DNA from 3 places in the Xenorhabdus sp. KJ12.1 genome. Region 1 is predicted to be linked to each of the others. Evidence: predicted binding sites of a transcription regulator. Region 1 holds the regulator's gene; each other region holds the start of a gene.
The links. The regulator PurR, encoded in region 1, represses purine synthesis genes. The targets are predictions, from matches to a motif close to CANGCAAACGTTTGCNTG.
Positions count from the first base shown of each region.

Region 2: the regulator PurR is predicted to act here: its motif matches at 1,991-2,008, upstream of AACS92_RS10150 (NCS2 family permease).
Region 3: the regulator PurR is predicted to act here: its motif matches at 4,105-4,122, upstream of purM (phosphoribosylformylglycinamidine cyclo-ligase).

Region 1 is NZ_CAWNQH010000001.1:91,632-98,148, reverse strand. It holds gene punC (purine nucleoside transporter PunC) at 1-676, opposite strand, end outside; gene punR (DNA-binding transcriptional activator PunR) at 813-1,721, shown strand; gene purR (HTH-type transcriptional repressor PurR) at 1,725-2,750, opposite strand; gene sodB (superoxide dismutase [Fe]) at 3,281-3,859, opposite strand; gene AACS92_RS00415 (Grx4 family monothiol glutaredoxin) at 4,219-4,560, shown strand; gene rnt (ribonuclease T) at 4,615-5,265, opposite strand; gene gloA (lactoylglutathione lyase) at 5,404-5,811, opposite strand; gene AACS92_RS00400 (DUF1289 domain-containing protein) at 6,065-6,304, shown strand.
Region 2 is NZ_CAWNQH010000067.1:47,944-54,460, forward strand. It holds gene AACS92_RS10140 (DUF799 domain-containing protein) at 1-273, shown strand, start outside; gene AACS92_RS10145 (MATE family efflux transporter) at 358-1,698, opposite strand; gene AACS92_RS10150 (NCS2 family permease) at 2,076-3,422, shown strand; gene AACS92_RS10155 (Na+/H+ antiporter) at 3,694-5,343, shown strand; gene AACS92_RS10160 (carboxylate/amino acid/amine transporter) at 5,346-6,245, shown strand; gene metR (HTH-type transcriptional regulator MetR) at 6,130-6,517, opposite strand, start outside.
Region 3 is NZ_CAWNQH010000064.1:34,344-40,860, reverse strand. It holds gene arsC (arsenate reductase (glutaredoxin)) at 1-188, shown strand, start outside; gene hda (DnaA inactivator Hda) at 252-959, opposite strand; gene AACS92_RS09005 (hypothetical protein) at 1,386-1,736, opposite strand; gene uraA (uracil permease) at 1,949-3,262, opposite strand; gene upp (uracil phosphoribosyltransferase) at 3,329-3,955, opposite strand; gene purM (phosphoribosylformylglycinamidine cyclo-ligase) at 4,185-5,225, shown strand; gene purN (phosphoribosylglycinamide formyltransferase) at 5,264-5,902, shown strand; gene speG (spermidine N1-acetyltransferase) at 6,103-6,517, shown strand, end outside.

The sequences.
Region 1 (6,517 bases):
CAAAAAAGCCGGCGCTACAGGAAGCATAAATCAAAACATTGCCGCTAAAAACTGATGACTTCAATAAGGTGAAGAAAGAAGCACTATGATTATCTGCGCTGGTATCAATGGGAACACGTTTGTTCGTCAGAAAAAGTGTAGGTATCAGTAGTAACAGCGTTACAACCATCAAGACAAGAAAGATAACCCTCCAGCTTGTGTGTGACAGTAACCATGCGCCTAATAATGGTGCAAGGGCAGGGGAAAGCGCAACTAATGGCATAATCATAGCGAAAACACGTTTCGTGCGTTCAGCATCATATCTGTCGACAACCAGAGCCTGCCAGGAAACGGCAGCAGAGCAGACCCCAACAGCCTGAATAAATCTCAGGACAAGTAATTGAGTCGCATCTGTTATCCAAAGTATGCCCAGACAGCTGAGGCAAAACAGGGACAAACCGATAATCAGAACAGGCTTTCTTCCCAGACGGTCGGAAAGTAATCCCCATAAAAGCTGAGCAACGGCAAAACCGCCGAGAAAAATGCTAAGACTTGCACTGATGGCACCTTTTGATGTGTTTAAATCTTTACTCATAGCATCAAAGGCGGGCAGATACATATCAATGGCTAAGTAGCCGAGCATACTCAGACCAGCAAGATAAAACATAAATGGAAGAGAGTTTTTATTTGTTGTCATTGTGTTAATAAATCGCGTTAGTCAATCGGTGTGGTAATTGATAAAGAAATATGGAGCTTATTTTATATGGCGTGATTTTTGATTGTGAAACGGTATTATTTGTACCATGCTATGAAAAAAATTAAAAGGAAGAAACATGTGGTCTGAATATTCTCTGGAAGTTGTTGATGCGGTGGCAAGAACAGGAAGTTTCAGTGCGGCTGCATCAGAGCTTCACCGTGTGCCTTCTGCTGTCAGTTATACGATAAAGCAACTTGAAGAATGGCTGGCAGTTTCTCTGTTCGAACGCCGTCACCGTGACGTAGAGTTAACTGAAGCAGGAGCTATTTTTGTTAAGGAAGCCCGTTCTGTTATCAAAAAAATGAATCATACCCGGCACCAATGTCAGCAGGTAGCAAACGGATGGCGAGGACAACTCAGTATCGCTGTTGATCAGGTTGTTAAACCAGAACGGACACGTCAGCTTATTCTGGATTTCTATCGTCATTTTCCGGATATTGAGTTATTTATCTATCCCGAAGTTTTTAATGGTGTATGGGATGCGCTGGTGGATGGGCGTGTTGATGTTGCTATTGGAGCAACACGTGCTTCTCCGGTTGGTGAGCGATACAGTTTCAGGGATATGGGTTTTATGCCATGGCTGTGTGTTGCCAGCCCTAAGCATGAGCTGGCGTTCGTAACGGAAAAATTAAATGATGACCAATTGCGGCCTTATGCCAGTTTATGTCTTGAGGATACATCACGAAGCCTGCCTAAACGTGATACATGGGCTTTAGATAATCAGCGGCGGCTGGTTGTTCCTGACTGGGAAGCGGGGTTATCCTGTTTAATGGAGGGATTGTGTGTGGGAATGGTACCTAAACACAGGGCATTACCGCTTATTCGCCAGGGAAAATTGAGTGTGCTTGAGCTTGAGCAGCCGTTACCTGATAGTCCGTGCTGTCTGACATGGTCACAAAAAAGCCATTCACCTGCATTAAGCTGGTTGCTTGAATATCTTGGTGATAACACAACGCTTAATGCTGAATGGCTACAAGAAGACTAACTGTTAGCGACGATAATCAATAAAAGGACCATCGGCAACAGAGCGACGCTCTACAAGACGTGGATGAACCTCGATGGTTTGAGCATCTTCACGTTTATTGATAATCCTATCAAGTAGCGTGGAGAAAGCCATTTGTCCCAGCCGTTCTTTAGGTTGATGAATGGTTGTCAGTGCTGGTGTGAAATAGCGTGCATTACGGATATTGTCATAACCAATGATGGAAATATCCTGAGGAACGCGTAAACCCATTTCATCGGCAGCACAAATAGCTCCCATTGCCATCACATCCCCGCCACAGAACACAGCGGTAGGGCGATGTTTCTGGTTTAAGATCTTACACATTGCCTGATAACCTGATTCAGGCTCAAAATCCCCCTGAACAACCCATTCATCCCGAATAGTGATATTGGCTTCTTTCAATGCCTTGAGAAAACCCTGATGACGTCCACCCCCTGTATTTCTGGCTAATGGGCCGGGAATGGAGGCAATATCACGATGCCCACGTTCAATCAAATACCGGCCAGCTAAATAACCACCGTGGAAGGCATTATCAATAATGGCATCCGTAAAGTCCCCTCTGGATTCCCCCCAATCCATGACAACCATAGGAATATTGCGATAATCCTCCAGCATCCCCAGCAACTGTTGAGGATATTCTGAACACATAACTAATAAACCATCTACACGCTTTTGCGCCAGCATCGCGAGATAAGCTTTTTGTTTGTCGAGGTTGTTATGGGAATTACATAAAATCAATGTATAGCCTTTGCTATAACAACTATTTTCGACAGACTCGATTATTTCAGCAAAATAGGGTGCTTCACTTGAGGTTGCCAATAACCCGATAGATTTTGTGTGGTTGACTTTTAAGCTTCGGGCAACGGCACTGGGAGAATAATTCAGTTCCTTAATGGCAGCCCATACTGCGGCCTTCGTATCTTCGGCGACGAAACGGGTTTTATTAATAACATGGGATACGGTTGTGGTTGAAACACCAGCGCGTTTAGCCACATCTTTAATCGTTGCCATGATAAAAAGGACTCCTGACCTTTTGGTCTAAATTTGTATACCCTTTATCTGGATATAGAACTTTGTTAATCATTTGCCAGTATTATATTTGTATATAGGAAGATAACTGGCAATAATTTAGCGAGAAACCGTGAATTTTGTCTGATCTAGCTCAAAAGTGAAAGCAGTAATCGATGCTATAAAGTATATGTATTAAATATCACAGTGCGATTTTTAATCTTTGAGATAAATAACCACTTAAAATTTATGATGTTGCTGAGTCTTAATTTTCACGATGAGGATGGTTTATGGATACAGATCTGAAATTGGGATTATTGACTGCCTGTAGTGCGTTAGTCATGATTGTTTTTCTGGCGAGTCTCTGTTTGATCGCTTGAGTCCGGAAATAACCTTAAGTCCAGAAATAATATTGTGGTGAAACGCCATCTATTTTTTCAAGGGGAAGTTTTTCACGATTCAGAAAGTATCCATGGATGAAACATGTGTGAAGAACCGGAAAAACTTACCCTTGTATTTAACTGATAGGCTAATTAAGCCAGATTTTCTTCCACAAACTGCCAGTTAACCAGAGCCCAAAAATGCTCCAGATATTGAGGACGTGCATTGCGGTAATCGATGTAATAAGCATGTTCCCAAACATCAACAGTCAGAACAGGCTTATCTTCACCAGTCAGCGGAGTTGCTGCATTGGAAGTATTAACGATAGCCAGGCTACCATCAGTTTTCTTGACCAGCCATGTCCAGCCGGAGCCGAAGTTTTTCAGGGCTGCATCAGTAAATTGCTGTTTGAATTCAGCAAAAGAGCCGAAAGCTTTGTTGATTGCTTCTGCAACTTTGCCGGTAGGTTCACCACCACCGTTTGGTGACAGGCTGTGCCAGTAGAAAGTGTGGTTCCATACTTGCGCAGCATTATTGAAGATACCGCCATCAGAAGTTTTGATGATTTCTTCCAGTGTTTTTCCGGCAAATTCTGTACCTTTAATCAGGTTGTTCAGGTTCACAACATAAGCATTGTGATGTTTGCCGTAATGATATTCCAGAGTTTCTGCTGAGATATGAGGTTCTAAGGCATCTTTAGCATAAGGTAATGCTGGTAATTCAAAAGACATTGCATACTCCTTTTAATATCGGGTTTTTGGCTTTATAAACCATGATTCGTAAAGTATTAATCATGGATAGAGCAAATTTAAGCTTATTATCATGTTGCTATTTTAGTGATTATCTTAACAACTTTTCTGCTAAATAACAGGGAAAAAGATGCGATTTAATGATGAGCTGATGTAGAACTGTTCAGTTTTAATGGATTAAATATTTATAGGGGATGGAAATCTCAGCGATTACAAAATGTTGTTCATGATAAAAATTTGTAGCAGCACGTTCGCTGTAGAAAATCAGCACCAGAAAGTGGTATTCTGAATCAATCTTTTCTGATGCTGATAAACAGCACCTGCGGTTTAAGGAAGTAAAAATGACGACAATTGAGAAAATCGAACGCCAAATTAATGAAAACCCGATTTTGCTGTACATGAAAGGCTCACCGAAACTGCCAAGCTGTGGTTTCTCTGCTCAGGCTGTTCAGGCTTTATCTGCTTGTGGTGAACGTTTTGCTTACGTGGATATTTTGCAAAACCCGGATATCCGTGCTGAATTACCTAAGTATGCTAACTGGCCGACATTCCCTCAGCTTTGGGTTGATGGTGAGTTAGTCGGGGGATGTGACATCCTGATGGAGATGTATCAACGCGGTGAATTGCAAACATTGATTAAAGAGACCGCAGATAAATACCGTGAGCAAGAAGACAGCCAGTAATATTTGATAACCATTATTGGAGCTAAGAGCCTAATAAAATAGGCTCTTAGTTTATCAGACTTCGCCGTCCGGAGTGGCCATAGGCCAACCACCTAGTCGCTTCCAGCGATTAACCAATTCGCAGAAAAGCAGACTTGTCCGATCTGTATCATAGAGAGCACTGTGTGCCTGATTACTGTCAAAGGGGATTTCTGCTGTAATGCAGGCTTTTGCCAGAATAGTTTGACCAAGCACCAAACCACTCAGTGCAGCCGTATCAAACGTGGCAAAAGGATGGAATGGATTACGTTTTAAACCAGAGCGTTCAGCCGCTGCCATAACAAAATTGTGATCAAAACTAGCATTATGAGCAACTATAATGGCGCGATTGCAATTACTCCCTTTCATACCTTTACGGACCATCTTAAAAATGGCATGCAGCGCAGTATATTCGCTGACGGCACCCCGTAATGGATTAGTCGGGTCAATACCTGTAAATGCCAGCGCGGCGGGATCAAGATTGGCTCCTTCAAAGGGCTCAATATGGAAATGCAGCGTATCAGCCGGCGCCAGCCAACCTTCTTCATCCATTTTTAACGTCGTTGCAGCTATTTCAAGTAAAGCATCTGTCCGCGCATTAAACCCAGCGGTTTCTACATCAATAACAACGGGATAATAGCCACGAAAGCGCCCACTGAGCATGTTTTGATCTTTTATATTAGACATCTGATTTTATTCTTAACTTCAGGATAGCGGATATTATGACAAAATTTATTAAGCATTGCAGAAGTAATATCTACCTAGTGGAAACGAAGGGCATGTTAAAGATGCCCTTGTATATGGAGACTTGCATATGGAAAATAGTTAATGGCCTAATGCACTACTGGCGCTTTTATTTTCAATAAGTTCGATTTTATAACCGTCAGGATCTTCAACAAAAGCGATAACAGTTGTTCCGCCTTTCACTGGCCCCGCTTCACGAATGACATTTCCCCCGGCAAGTTTGATACGCTCACACGTTGCCGCAACATCATCAACACCTAAAGCAATATGGCCGAATGCTGTACCCATTTCGTAGCTATCAACATCCCAGTTATACGTTAATTCGATGACCGCACCTTGGCTTTCATCAGAGTAACCTACAAAGGCGAGGGAATATTTATACTCTGGATTTTCACTCGTACGAAGTAGACGCATGCCCATTACTTTAGTATAAAAATCAATCGAACGTTGCATGTTGCCAACACGGATCATTGTATGAAGTAGACGCATGATTACCTCTTATGTTTATGGTTTTATATCAAAATATTAATTTTACGAAATAGCAAAAGAGCAAAATTTCGTGCTCTGACCCCATTGTTTTTTAACTATATATGGTAAACATAAGGTAATTCAATGCGTCCTTTCACCTTTGTTTTACTCGCTACTATTTTGTAATCCATTATTTGATGTGAGCTGGATCTAGATAGTGTTGCAATTCTCTCAGAGATAATCGTTTAGGTAATTTTGTATACAGGAGGATGACATGGCTGAGCAACTAGAGTTTTTTGTTATTCCTAATCCTTGCAAGGGGATTTGTGAATCTGGTCCGCGTGGTTTCTGTCGAGGTTGCTATCGTAATAGAGAAGAGCGCTTTATGTGGATGAAATTATCTGATGGGCAAAAAAGAGAAATATTGCGGCTATGCCATGCCAGATATCTGCGGACACTGAAAAATAACGGTCATGATGAAGTTGTTCCATCAAAACAGCTTGGGTTATTTTAATTCACATTTTTAACTGTTAATGAAACTTTCTTATATGAATAATATTTCATATTTTCATTATGGTTAAGAACTTTTTCCATGATAAAGTGATATTTTATTCATATTACCTATTTTTTATTTGATATAGGTCATTTAAAAATATTACAGAGATTGACTAATTAAACCCTTAAGGTAAAGGTTTCTTATCAAATAATTAATTATTGAACAATAATC
Region 2 (6,517 bases), on a different contig from region 1:
GAGGCTCGTTTGGTTGATTTGCGTACAGGTGAAAAAATCTGGGGTGGTATAGCAACAGCATCCAGCGCAGAGAATCGTAACAATGGTGGTGGCGGAATTATTGGTATGTTAGTGTCTGCGGCCATTGAACAAATTGTGAATACTGTCGCTGATAGAGGACACGAAATTGCGGGTATTACCTGCAACCGTTTGTTAAGTGCCGGGCAATACTGGAATGGCCACCTGCTGTATGGCCCACGTTCAGCGTTTTATCGTAAAGAAAAAACAGAATAATTACTCCTGTTACCTTTCCGATTATTTTATTACAAATGCCGCAGATAATTACTGCGGCATTTTTACTAACGTTCTTTAATCTGATTAAACATCCAATCGCTTAGTTTGCCATTTTTTGGATTTCCAGCGCCACGCGTTTACCAGACCACGTACCCACTCATCACAGAAAAATCCAATCCAGATCCCCAGAATGCCCATTCCCATGGTAATTCCCAGAAAATAACCAACGGGGATAGAGATACCCCACATGAAAATCAGGGCAGTATAAAGCGGGAACCGGGCATCGCCTGATGCTCGCAGTGCGTTGACCATAACGATATTAAAAGTACGTCCCGGTTCAAGAAACACTGATAACAGGAAGAGTGGCAGCAACAGCTCAATGATTTTTTGGTCTTCTGTCATCAGGCCGAGAAGTGGTTGCCGGAAAGCCCAGAAAGATAAGACCACTCCAATTGTGACGATAACACCGATTTTCAGGCTTTTTATACCGCGGATATAGGCCTCTTCAAAGCGTTTTGCCCCGACAAGATGACCAACCATAATTTCGTTACCAATACTGGTGGCAATCCCAAAAAGCATAATGAACAGCGATAGCTGGAAATACAGCGTCTGTGCTGCCAGAGATGTTTCGCCCATCAAACCGATAAACGCCTGTGCCGTCATATACTGCAATATCCATACGAGGTTTTCACCGGCCGCAGGCAAACCGATATGCAGGATTTTTCCAAGCATATTCTTTGACCAGCATATGAGTAATTTGGGTACCAGCTTTATTTTCAGGCCATAAAATAGCAAGCCACAAAGGAGAATAACTGCAACAGTACGACCAAATACTGTAGACCATGCCACACCTTCGAGGCCATATTTAGGTAGCCCGAAGAACCCGTACAGAACAATCATATTGCCGACAATTGTCAGTAGATTGGCAATCAGGGTGACATACATGGCTGATTTGGATTTGCCATATACTCGCAAGCAGGCTGCCAGAATAATTGAAATGGCTTCTGGTATCAGACAGATACCTAAAATATGCAGATAAGCAAATCCATCATCCATCAGGTTTTCTGGCAGATTCATGATATGCAGGATTTTGTAGCCGAAGAAAATAGTTACCAATGCACAGCCAAAACCCAACACAAAATTAAAGGCGATGGAAATGTGGATCGCCTGACTGGCTTTATCCCGCCTTCCTGAACCGAGATATTGGGCGATGACAACGCTACAACCAACGCTGATGAAATTAAAGATAGTAATGAACAGATCAAAAACATGATTCCCAACGCCCATCGCAGCCAGATAAGCGGAAGAAATATGGCTAACCATATAGGTATTGATTAACAGCGTTGCCATATGAAGAAAAATATCAATGAAGATCGGCCAGCTCAGGGAAAAAAGCGAACGATCAACAACATCAGATTGATGCATTATAAAAAACCTATTGTTTGAATTGAAATGAGTGGTCTTTTTGTGGTGTGACATATACTCAGAATACAATCGTAATTTTACTTGGTTTATTGGTTGATTGATAGGCAAAACACACGATTTGCTGATAGATAACAGGTAATAAAATTTATGGCTATGACTTGATTCTTATCCCCGATTCACTGGATAATCTTCTGCCTCAAATTATCTCACCATTTTTTTATCTCAAAAGCCAAACGATTGCGTATGAGAAATGGCTGAATTGATAGCTTCAGCATTTTTAGCGTTATTAAGTGACGTAATCGTTTTCGTCGGGAAGGGAGTAAAGAAATGATGAGAAAAATAATGATCGATATTTAACACACTGGCAGGGGATAAATATGTCTGGCACGCAGGCACCAACTCAATGCAAACTCGATAGGTATTTTAAGATAACTGAACGTGGAAGCTCGGTACGTCAGGAGATTCTCGCTGGGTTAACAATATTTCTGGCTATGGTGTATTCCGTTATTGTTGTACCGGGTATGCTCGGACAAGCCGGATTTCCTCATACCGCAGTATTTATTTCTGTCTGTCTGGTGACCGGAATTGGCTCATTGCTGATGGGGTTATGGGTTAATTTGCCGATGGCGATTGGCTGTGCCATCTCACTGACTGCCTTTACTGCTTTTAGTCTGGTATTAGGGCAGCAAGTTAGCATCCCTGTTGCTCTGGGCGCTGTTTTTCTGATGGGATGTATATTCACCTTTATTTCTGTTACCGGTATTCGAGCCTGGTTATTGCGCAATATTCCAATGGGAATTGCACATGGGGCAGGAATTGGTATCGGATTATTTCTGTTGCTTATTGCGGCAAACGGCGTCGGTCTGGTAATTAAAAATCCGAAGGAAGGATTACCGGTTGCCTTTGGTACACTGACTGCCTTTCCTGTCTTTATGACTCTGTTTGGTCTGGCTGCGATTATCGGTCTGGAAAAGAAAAAAGTCCCCGGTAGCATTTTGCTGGTTATCATTGCTATTTCAATCATTGGCCTGATTTTCGATCCTGCGGTGAAATATCAGGGTTTTTTTAAAGTGCCCACATTAGGAGAAGACGGCCTTTCCCTGATGTTCAGTATGGATATCATGGGGGCGTTACAGCCTGCTGTCCTGCCAAGCCTTCTTGCACTGGTGATGACCGCAGTATTTGATGCCACAGGGACTATCAGAGCTGTGGCCGGGCAGGCCAACCTGTTGGATAAGCGTGGGCAGATTATTAGTGGTAGTAAGGCGTTAACCGCTGATTCTGTCAGTAGTATTTTTGCCGGAGCGATAGGCTCTTCGCCTGCTGGCGTTTATATCGAATCTGCCGCAGGGAGTGCTGTAGGCGGAAAAACAGGGTTAACTGCGACCATTGTCGGTATTTTGTTTCTGCTAATCTTATTCCTTTCCCCATTGTCATATCTGGTTCCTGCGTATGCCACTGCACCGGCTTTAATGTATGTCGGTCTGCTGATGCTGAGCAATGTGAGAAAATTGAATTTCGATGATTCTGTTGATGCTGTGTCGGGGCTGTTGTGCGCCGTATTCATCGTTCTGACCTGTAATATCGTGACAGGAATTATGTTAGGTTTCAGCACGTTGGTTGTCGGACGTATTTTTGCCGGTGAGTGGCGTAAGCTGAATATCAGTACGGTAGTCATCGCCATTGCACTGGTGGTATTCTATGCTAGCAGTTGGGCCATTTAGCCAGAACTAGCCTGAAAGTTATGCGTAAGCGGTTAACGTTTGCGCATATATTTCCCTGCCTGATAATTTTTAAAACCTGTCAAATTTTCGACAAAATCCCTCAGATAAGTATAAAATAAGAAAATGGCTTGCGGGTCATTGATTCACAATGTGATTGTTTTTTGATTTTCCAGAATAACTTCAATTTTTGTGGTTATTAGCGCTGTTATTAGAAAGAAAAAACAGTCACAATCTCCTCACCGACGGATTTTTGGCAATTTGTAAGGGTAACATGGAAATATTCTTTACTATCTTGATCTTGATTTTGGTGGTGTCAGTTTCTGGTGTTCTTACTAAGGTGATCCCGTTCCGTGTCCCTTTGCCGATAGTGCAAATAGCAATGGGGGCGTTGCTGGCTTGGCCTCATTTTGGTTTACACGTTACTTTCGACCCTGAATTATTCCTCGTTTTACTTATCCCTCCTTTGTTATTTGTTGATGGCTGGAAAACACCGACTAGAGAATTTTTTCACCATGGGCGTGAAATCGTTATTCTGGTTTTAGTGCTGGTTTTAGTAACAGTTGTCGGTATTGGTTATTTGATTTACTGGTTATTGCCGAGTATTCCGCTTATTGCGGCTTTTGCTCTGGCCGCCGTGTTGTCACCAACCGATGCCGTTGCCTTATCCTCAATCGTCGGGAAAGGGCGCATTCCTAAAAATATGATGAGTGTGCTGGAAGGTGAAGCGTTGATGAACGATGCTTCGGGTCTGGTCGCTCTGAAATTTGCTGTGGCAATTGCCATGGGAACAATGGCATTTACGGTAACCGGTGCAACATTCGAATTCTTTAAAGTTGCAATTGGTGGTCTGGCATCAGGCGTTGCTGTTACCTGGTTGTACAGTAAATCACTGCGATTGATGAGCCGCTGGAGTGGCGATGATCCCGCGACTCAAATCATGTTTATGATGCTGTTGCCATTTGCTTCTTACATGATTGCTGAACATATTGGTGTTTCTGGCATTCTGGCTGCTGTTGCGGCGGGTATGACTATCAGTACGGCTGGCGTGATCCGTAATGCACCGCTGGATATGCGTTTGCGAGCGGATAATGTTTGGGGAATGCTGGCATTCGTATTTAACGGGCTGGTATTCATCATGCTGGGGCTACAGTTGCCGGGAATTTGGGAGACTTCTGTTGCTCAGGCGGATCTCGACCCGCATGTAGAAACCTGGATGCTGTTTGCTGCTGTAGGCATCATTTATGGCGCACTGGTATTGCTGCGGTTCTGCTGGTTATGGCTGATGAAAAATACCAGTAAAATCCTGATGAAGAAGAAACCACTGGAATTCTCAACCTACACTACGCGTGAATTGTTGCTGGCTTCGTTTGCGGGAGTCCGTGGTGCCATTACTCTGGCTGGTGCTCTGTCAGTACCGCTCTTCCTGCCGGATGGCGATCCGTTTCCTGCCCGTTATCAGTTGATCTTTATTTCTGCAGGTGTGATTCTGGTTTCACTTTTTGTTGGCGTCATTGCCCTGCCACTCTTGCTGAGAGGTATGAAAGTGGGAGACAAACAGGCTGATCTTGATGAAATCAGAATGGCGAAAGCAGCGATGGCTGAAGTTGCGATTGTCAGTATGAATAAAATGGAAGAACGCCTGTCTGCCAGCACAGAAGAAAAATTAGATGCTGAAGTGATTAGCGAAGTTGCTTCCCGGGTTACCGGTTACTTACGGCGCCGTACTGCGGGCACGGACGAGGGTGAACACAGCTTGGAGGTTGAAGAGCTGGAGCGTCGTTTCCGTCTGACTGCATTACGGGCTGAAAGAGGGGAACTGTATCACTTGCGTGCAACCCGTAAAGTTAGTAATGAAACATTACAGACGCTTCTGCATGATCTTGATCTGCTGGAAGCACTGTTAGTGGATAAATCTCAATAAATATGTGGCTATTAACAATCACAACATTCTTGTGGGCCGCTTCATTCAGCCTGATCGGTGCTTATCTTGCCGGTCAGGTTGATAGCTGGTTTTCTGTACTCATCAGAGTAGCACTCGCTGCTCTGGTATTTCTGCCATTCCTGCGCTGGCGTGGGTTATCGCTGAAAGTGATTTCGCTGTATATGGCAGTGGGCGCTTGCCAACTGGGTGTGATGTACTTGTTTGTATTTCATGCGTACCACTATCTGACAGTGGCAGAGTTTCTGCTTTTTACTGTTATGACACCGCTGTATGTCACACTGATCTACGATTTACTGAAACGTCAGAGGCTGCGTTGGGGATATGCACTCAGTTCGCTGCTGGCTGTTGCCGGAGCTGCGATTATCCGTTATGACCGGCTAAGTGAATCTTTTTGGATTGGCTTGATTTTGGTGCAACTGGCGAATATTTTCTTTGCTATTGGTCAGGTTGGTTATAAGCGTTTGATGGAGAAGCATCCGATCCCACAACGAGTGGCGATTTCATGGTTCTATTTAGGTGCCTGTGTTGTTGCAATTATCGGATGGTTAATCTTTGGTAACCCACAGAAGCTGCCGACAACGCAATTACAGTGGTGGGTTCTGATCTGGTTAGGCGCAGGGGCATCCGGTATTGGCTATTTTATGTGGAACTATGGCGCAACTCAGGTTGATGCCGGAACACTCGCAATTATGAATAATATGCTGGTTCCGGCTGGGCTACTGGTTAACTTTGTCATTTGGCAGCAGCATCCGGATTGGCTGAGCTTTAGCATTGGAGGCAGCCTGATTGTTGCATCGCTTTGGGTGCATCACCGCTGGATATTGAAACCCGTTTTACAAAAGGCAGACTATCCACCGCGTGCTGGCGCGCAGAACGAATAAATGTATCAATAGCCGGTTGGTGTTGCTCTCCTTTACGGCAGGCAGCGTACAACCGGCTCCATAATCCCTCTCCCAGCGTTTGCGTGACAACTAAACCCTGTCTTTCAAATGTTTCCACGGCCCAGTGAGGTAATGCTGCAATACCTAAGCGGGCTGCCACCATTTGGATCAGTAATAAAGTGTTATCAACGGTTTTCAGGGTGGGAGTTACTTCGGCTGGCTGGAGAAAACGTCTCCAAATATCAAAACGTTGTCGCTGAACAGGATAAATC
Region 3 (6,517 bases), on a different contig from region 1:
AATTAATGCGAACAAAAGAAGAATTGTATAAAGAGCTAGAGCTTGATAATAGTGAACTCACACAAGAAGCCTTACTTCAGGCAATGGCTGATAATCCTAAGCTCATAGAGCGCCCGATTGTTGTTGCAGGAGATAAAGCACGTTTAGGGCGACCACCAGAGCAGGTTAAAGAGATTTTGGGCAATTAATCATTAAAAAAGTGATAGGGAAGTCTACTTTGTACCTCTATCACTTTTTTCTGATCTGGTGTATTAAAGATCAAGAATATCTTTTACGAATGGGATAGTCAGTTTACGTTGTGCCACAATAGAAGCGCGGTCAAGCTCATCCAACGTTCTGAACAGCGTTTGCATTTCTCTGTCAAGACGCTTTAACACAAAACGCCCCACATCTTCAGGTAATTCAAATCCCCGCAACTTAGCTCGTAATTGTAATGCCTGAATTTTTTCATCATCAGACAAAGGCTGCAATTTATAGATCTGCCCCCAATCAAGCCTGGATGCCAAATCTGGCAATGTTAAATTAATTTGCCGGGGTGGACGATCTCCGGTGATCAACAGACAGGTTTTGCCAATCTCTACAATCCGGTTATAAAGATTAAAAATAGCCATTTCCCATACCTGATCACCTGCGATACATTCAACATTGTCAATACACACCAATGATAAATGTTCCATACCATCAAGAACTTCCGGAACAAAATATGCACGTTTATCGAGTGGCACGTATCCGACAGCCTCTCCTTGCTGGGATAGTTCGGCACAGGCTGCATGGAGCAAATGACTCTTGCCCCCGCCATCGCGGGACCAAAAATAGATATAACTGCCATGTGACTGACTAATAGCCAATTTTATTGCGGCTAATAAAGAAGAATTCTCACCTGCAAAAAAACTGGCGAATGTTTCATCATCTGGCAAATATAAGGGCAATGAAAGCTGCGCCGGTGTATTCAGAAGCACCTCAAACAGAATGGATAACGAACAGCATTAAGTTTACCATAGAAACCAAGTTTACCACAAAAAACGATAACAAATGAAATGAATACTTAGTTCAAGATGGTAGCTGTCATTGACACTCGCTTTTTCATGAAAAAAAGAAAAATAAAGCAAAGAAATAGTAAAAATTTATTTTTAATAAAAATTATCATTGACATATATCCAATATTATTCCTTCCTTTTGTTTCAGAACATTATTTATACTGAACACCCCAAAATACTCTTTGTCGAAACTGTGTTTAAAATCACCATTGATTATGAAATATCTGAAATGAATAATATGATCTATACTGAACTCCATGCGCATTACAAATAACAATCAATATAGAAAATAGCAAAACTTAAAAATATCAGATAACAAACTGAGAATTATCTGTTAATTAATAATAATTATCTTTCTTTATCAGATTGAGAAATGATCAGAGCACTCGCTTCTTTCAAGACCTCAATAATTTCTCCTTTATCTAAATCACCCTCAATAGATATAGAACTACCATCATTTTTAGTGATAGATATTTTTAGATTACGCTCACCACCTAAAAGAGCAATTAATGATTTTCTTAAACCATCAAGATACCTTAAATTATCTTTAATAAACGTGAGCGTTCGCTTAGCTATATTGAGTGTTTTCAAATCCGAGCTTATTGAATTAACTTCTATATTAAATTTTTTAAGCTCTGTATAAAATTCTTTTTCCAATGATTTATCTATATATAGAGTAATATTATTTATGCTTTCCATTTTATCCCTCAATATTTTTCATCTTTGAGTGTTTATACTTACAAGTATAGTAAAAAATTATGGCAAAAAGATAGAAAATCGGTAAGTAGGAATGAGGTGAAATTAGGCAACTATAGGGATATCAAGAAAAATTAGTCAATATTTTTCTAATAAAAAAATAAGAGAAAGAGTTCGTTAAAAAACCCTTTCTCTTAAAGAAAAACCAATACAAATTATTTTATGATTTCACTCGCTTTTTTATCATCGCTGAGTGATTCCACAGAAGAACTAATATACGGTTCATCCGGGCGAATGATACTAATCAATTTGAAAATCAGGCTCATACCAATACCTACTACCGTTGCCAGCGCCATACCTTTCAGCTCTGCTGCACCAATTTGGATTTTCGCACCACTTACGCCGATAATCAGAATGACAGAAGTCAGGATCAGGTTCTGAGCTTTGCTGTAATCTACTTTGGAATCAATCAATACCCGTATACCAGATGCACCGATCACACCATACAGTAATAAAGATACGCCTCCCATCACCGGAACCGGAATTATCTGGATCGCCGCCGCCAGTTTACCGACACAAGAAAGTAAAATCGCCAGAATTGCTGCTCCGCCAATGACCCATGTGCTGTATACGCGAGTCAGAGCCATTACACCAATGTTTTCGCCATAAGTGGTATTAGGTGTTGAGCCAAAGAACCCTGAAATAATCGTTGAAAAACCGTTGGCAAACATCGAACGATGCAATCCCGGATTTTTCAGCAAATCTTTTTGCACTATATTGGCTGTTACGACCAAATGACCAACATGCTCCGCAATGACAACCAGTGCCGCAGGCAAAATCGTCATAATAGCAAACCACTCAAAACGCGGAGTGTAAAAAGTCGGCAATGCAAACCATGGCGCTTCACGCACTGGTGTAAAATCTACGACCCCCATAAAAAAGGATAACGCATAACCCACCAGCACCCCGATCAGGATTGGAATGATCGCCATAAAGCCGCGGAACATAACTGAACCCAATATTGTCACAGCCAGTGTAACCATTGAGATGATCAGATTCGTCGTATTAACATCTGTTCCCGCAGCAGGACGTAGCCCGGCCATATCAGCAGCAACCCCTGCCAGTTCCAGACCAATCACTGCAACAATAGCTCCCATTGCTGCAGGAGGAAACATCACATTAAGCCAGCCTCTTCCCGCGATTTTAACAATCAGGGAAACCAGACAGAACAGCAACCCACAGACAATAAATCCGCCCAATGCCAGTTCATACCCTAAAGGCAACAACAATAATACAGGAGATATAAAGGCAAAACTGGAACCTAAATAAGCCGGGATCCTTCCTTTACAAATAAACAGATAAAACAGTGTTCCAATACCATTAAATAATAAAATTGTGGCGGGATTAATTTTAAACAGAATGGGAACCAGAACTGTCGCCCCAAACATCGCAAATAAATGTTGCAAACTTAACGGAATGGTCTGTCTTAACGGTGGTCTTTCATCTACCCCAATAGTCCGACGGGTCACTATTTATGTCCTCTTATGTTTTACTAGGAACCAAAAAAAAGCCGACTTTTCAGCCGGCTAAAAATATTATTTTGTACCAAATATCTTATCGCCTGCATCCCCCAGGCCAGGAACAATATATCCATGCTCATTAAGGCACTCATCAATTGATGCAGTATATAGTTCAACATCAGGATGTGCTTTTTCCAAAGCGGCAACTCCTTCTGGAGCAGCAACAAGAACCAAAACCTTAATAACAGGACATCCTGCTTTTTTCAGCAAATCAATTGTGGCAATCATAGAGCCACCTGTTGCCAGCATCGGATCAACAATCAATGCCATACGCTCATTGATATCAGAAACCAGTTTCTGAAAATAAGGTACAGGTTCAAAGGTTTTTTCATCACGATAAACACCAACAACACTGATGCGGGCACTCGGAATATTTTCCAGAACACCATCCATCATTCCCAGCCCTGCACGCAGGATAGGTACTACAGTAATTTTCTTCCCTTTAATCTGGTCTATTTCTACCGGACCACACCATCCCTCGATGGTCACTTTCTCAGTTTCTAAATCAGCAGTTGCTTCATATGTCAGAAGACTTCCCACCTCTGAAGCCAGTTCACGAAAGCGCTTAGTGCTTATATCATGATCACGCATCAGGCCCAGTTTATGTTTAACGAGTGGGTGTTTAACCTCAACGATCTTCATGGGTTTCTCCTACTGTATATAGCCGGCAGATAAAAAAATCGCGGGATTATACCTCCTTTTTGGGATCAGGCAACTATCAATATATTGATTTTTAGCAACAACAAGTCATTTTTTCCTATTTTTTATCCGCAATAAACCTGCATAAAGCTATCGCAAACGTTTGCCTTGGCTGTTAGAATTATTCCGTTCTGTTTTATTCATTCAAATGCAACTGCCTGGGAGCTACGCAGTGACCAACAAAACTTCTCTTAGCTATAAAGATGCTGGTGTCGATATTGATGCTGGTAATGCCTTAGTCAATCGTATCAAAAGTGTAGTGAAACAGACCCGACGCCCGGAAGTAATGGGGGGATTGGGTGGCTTTGGTGCATTATGTTCTCTGCCACAAAAATATCGTGAACCTGTTTTAGTTTCTGGCACAGATGGTGTGGGGACTAAACTGCGTCTGGCCATGGATCTGAAGCGCCACGATACAATCGGCATTGATTTGGTCGCCATGTGCGTCAACGATCTGGTAGTTCAGGGAGCTGAACCTCTGTTCTTCCTTGATTACTATGCAACAGGGAAATTAGATGTTGATACCGCATCGAGCGTTATAACCGGCATCGCAGAAGGCTGTAAACAGGCAGGCTGTGCTCTGGTCGGCGGGGAAACAGCTGAAATGCCGGGCATGTACCACGGTGAAGATTATGATGTTGCGGGCTTTTGTGTCGGTGTGGTTGAAAAATCAGACATCATTGACGGCAGTAAAGTTCAGGCTGGAGATGCACTCATAGCACTGTCATCCAGCGGGCCACACTCCAATGGTTATTCACTGATCCGTAAAATCCTTGAAGTGAGCCAGACCAATCCCGAGACAACTGAGCTGGATGGTAAAACACTGGCTGATCATCTTCTCGCTCCAACCCGTATTTACGTTAAACCACTGCTTGAACTGATCGAGCAACTTGAAATCCATGCGATTTGCCATCTGACAGGTGGTGGTTTCTGGGAAAATATTCCCCGCGTTCTGCCTGAAAGTATGCAGGCAAAAATCGATGGCACAAGTTGGCAATGGCCTGCCATTTTTAAATGGCTGCAACAGGCTGGCAATGTCAGCGACCATGAAATGTACCGCACGTTTAATTGCGGCGTCGGCATGATAATTGCGCTACCTCAGTCTCAGGCAACACAGGCAATTGAATGGCTGAATAAAGCGGGTGAAAACGCATGGCAAATCGGCAACATCACTGAATCTGATCATAGCGGGCAGCAAGTTACGATCAGTTAATAAAAAGCCAGTTAATAGAAAGTGATTCAATGAAGACTATGAAAAAAATTGCGGTCTTAATTTCTGGTAATGGCAGTAATCTGCAATCTATCATTGATGCCTGCCAGCAAAACCGGATTAATGGCCAGATCTGTGCTGTGTTCAGCAATAAAGCCGATGCTTATGGTCTGCAACGCGCTGAAGAATCAGCTATTCCAACCCATTTTCTTAATCCGAAGGAATATTCTGATCGCACAGATTATGACTCTGCCCTGCTTACAGCCATTGATCAATATCAGCCCGATTTAATCGTTTTAGCGGGTTATATGAGGATCTTGTCATCTGGCTTTGTGCAGCATTACCGTGGACGACTACTCAATATTCATCCCTCCCTGCTACCGAAATATCCCGGCTTACATACTCACCGTAAGGCGATAGAAAACGGCGATCAGGAACATGGTACTTCTGTCCACTTTGTCACCGAAGAACTTGATGGTGGGCCTGTTATCTTACAGGCGAAAGTGCCCATTTTTACAGAGGATCAAGAAGAGGATGTTATTCGACGCGTGCAAACTCAGGAGCATAATATTTACCCGCTGGTCATTGGCTGGTTTCTGGAAGGCCGTTTGAGCATGGGCAATAATACCGCCATTTTGGATGGGAAAGTACTTTCTCAACAAGGATATGCTTCAGACTAATCGATATAATTAATTCCAAAATTTATTATTAGTTCCAAAACTACAGCATTGTGTTAAGGTTAGTTAGTTAAACTAAACTTAATCATACTAAGGTAAAAATAATTAGCCGGACACCTTGCTGTACTTTATTACTTCATAATATTCTCTTTTATAAAAATCAAAACCAAGTCATCCTTACGTTAAAAGCACTGAGGTATCTAATGTCCAGTGGTTCCGAAAATCCACCCGTAAATCTACGCCCACTTGAGCGGGAAGATCTCCCTTTCGTCCACCAGCTTGATAATAATGCTAGTGTTATGCGCTACTGGTTTGAAGAGCCTTATGAGGCTTTCGTTGAATTATGCGATCTCTATGACAAACATATCCATGATCAAAGTGAACGCCGTTTTATTATTGAGAGTATGAATTCCAAAGTTGGTCTGGTGGAATTGGTGGAAATTGATTATGTCCATCGTCGGGCTGAATTTCAGCTCATTATTGCACCGGCTTATCAGGGGCAAGGCTATGCAACAGAAGCAGTTAAACTTGCGATGGAGTACGCATTTTCAGTCCTAAACCTCTATAAACTCTATTTAATTGTTGATAAAGAAAACGAAAAAGCAATTCATATATACA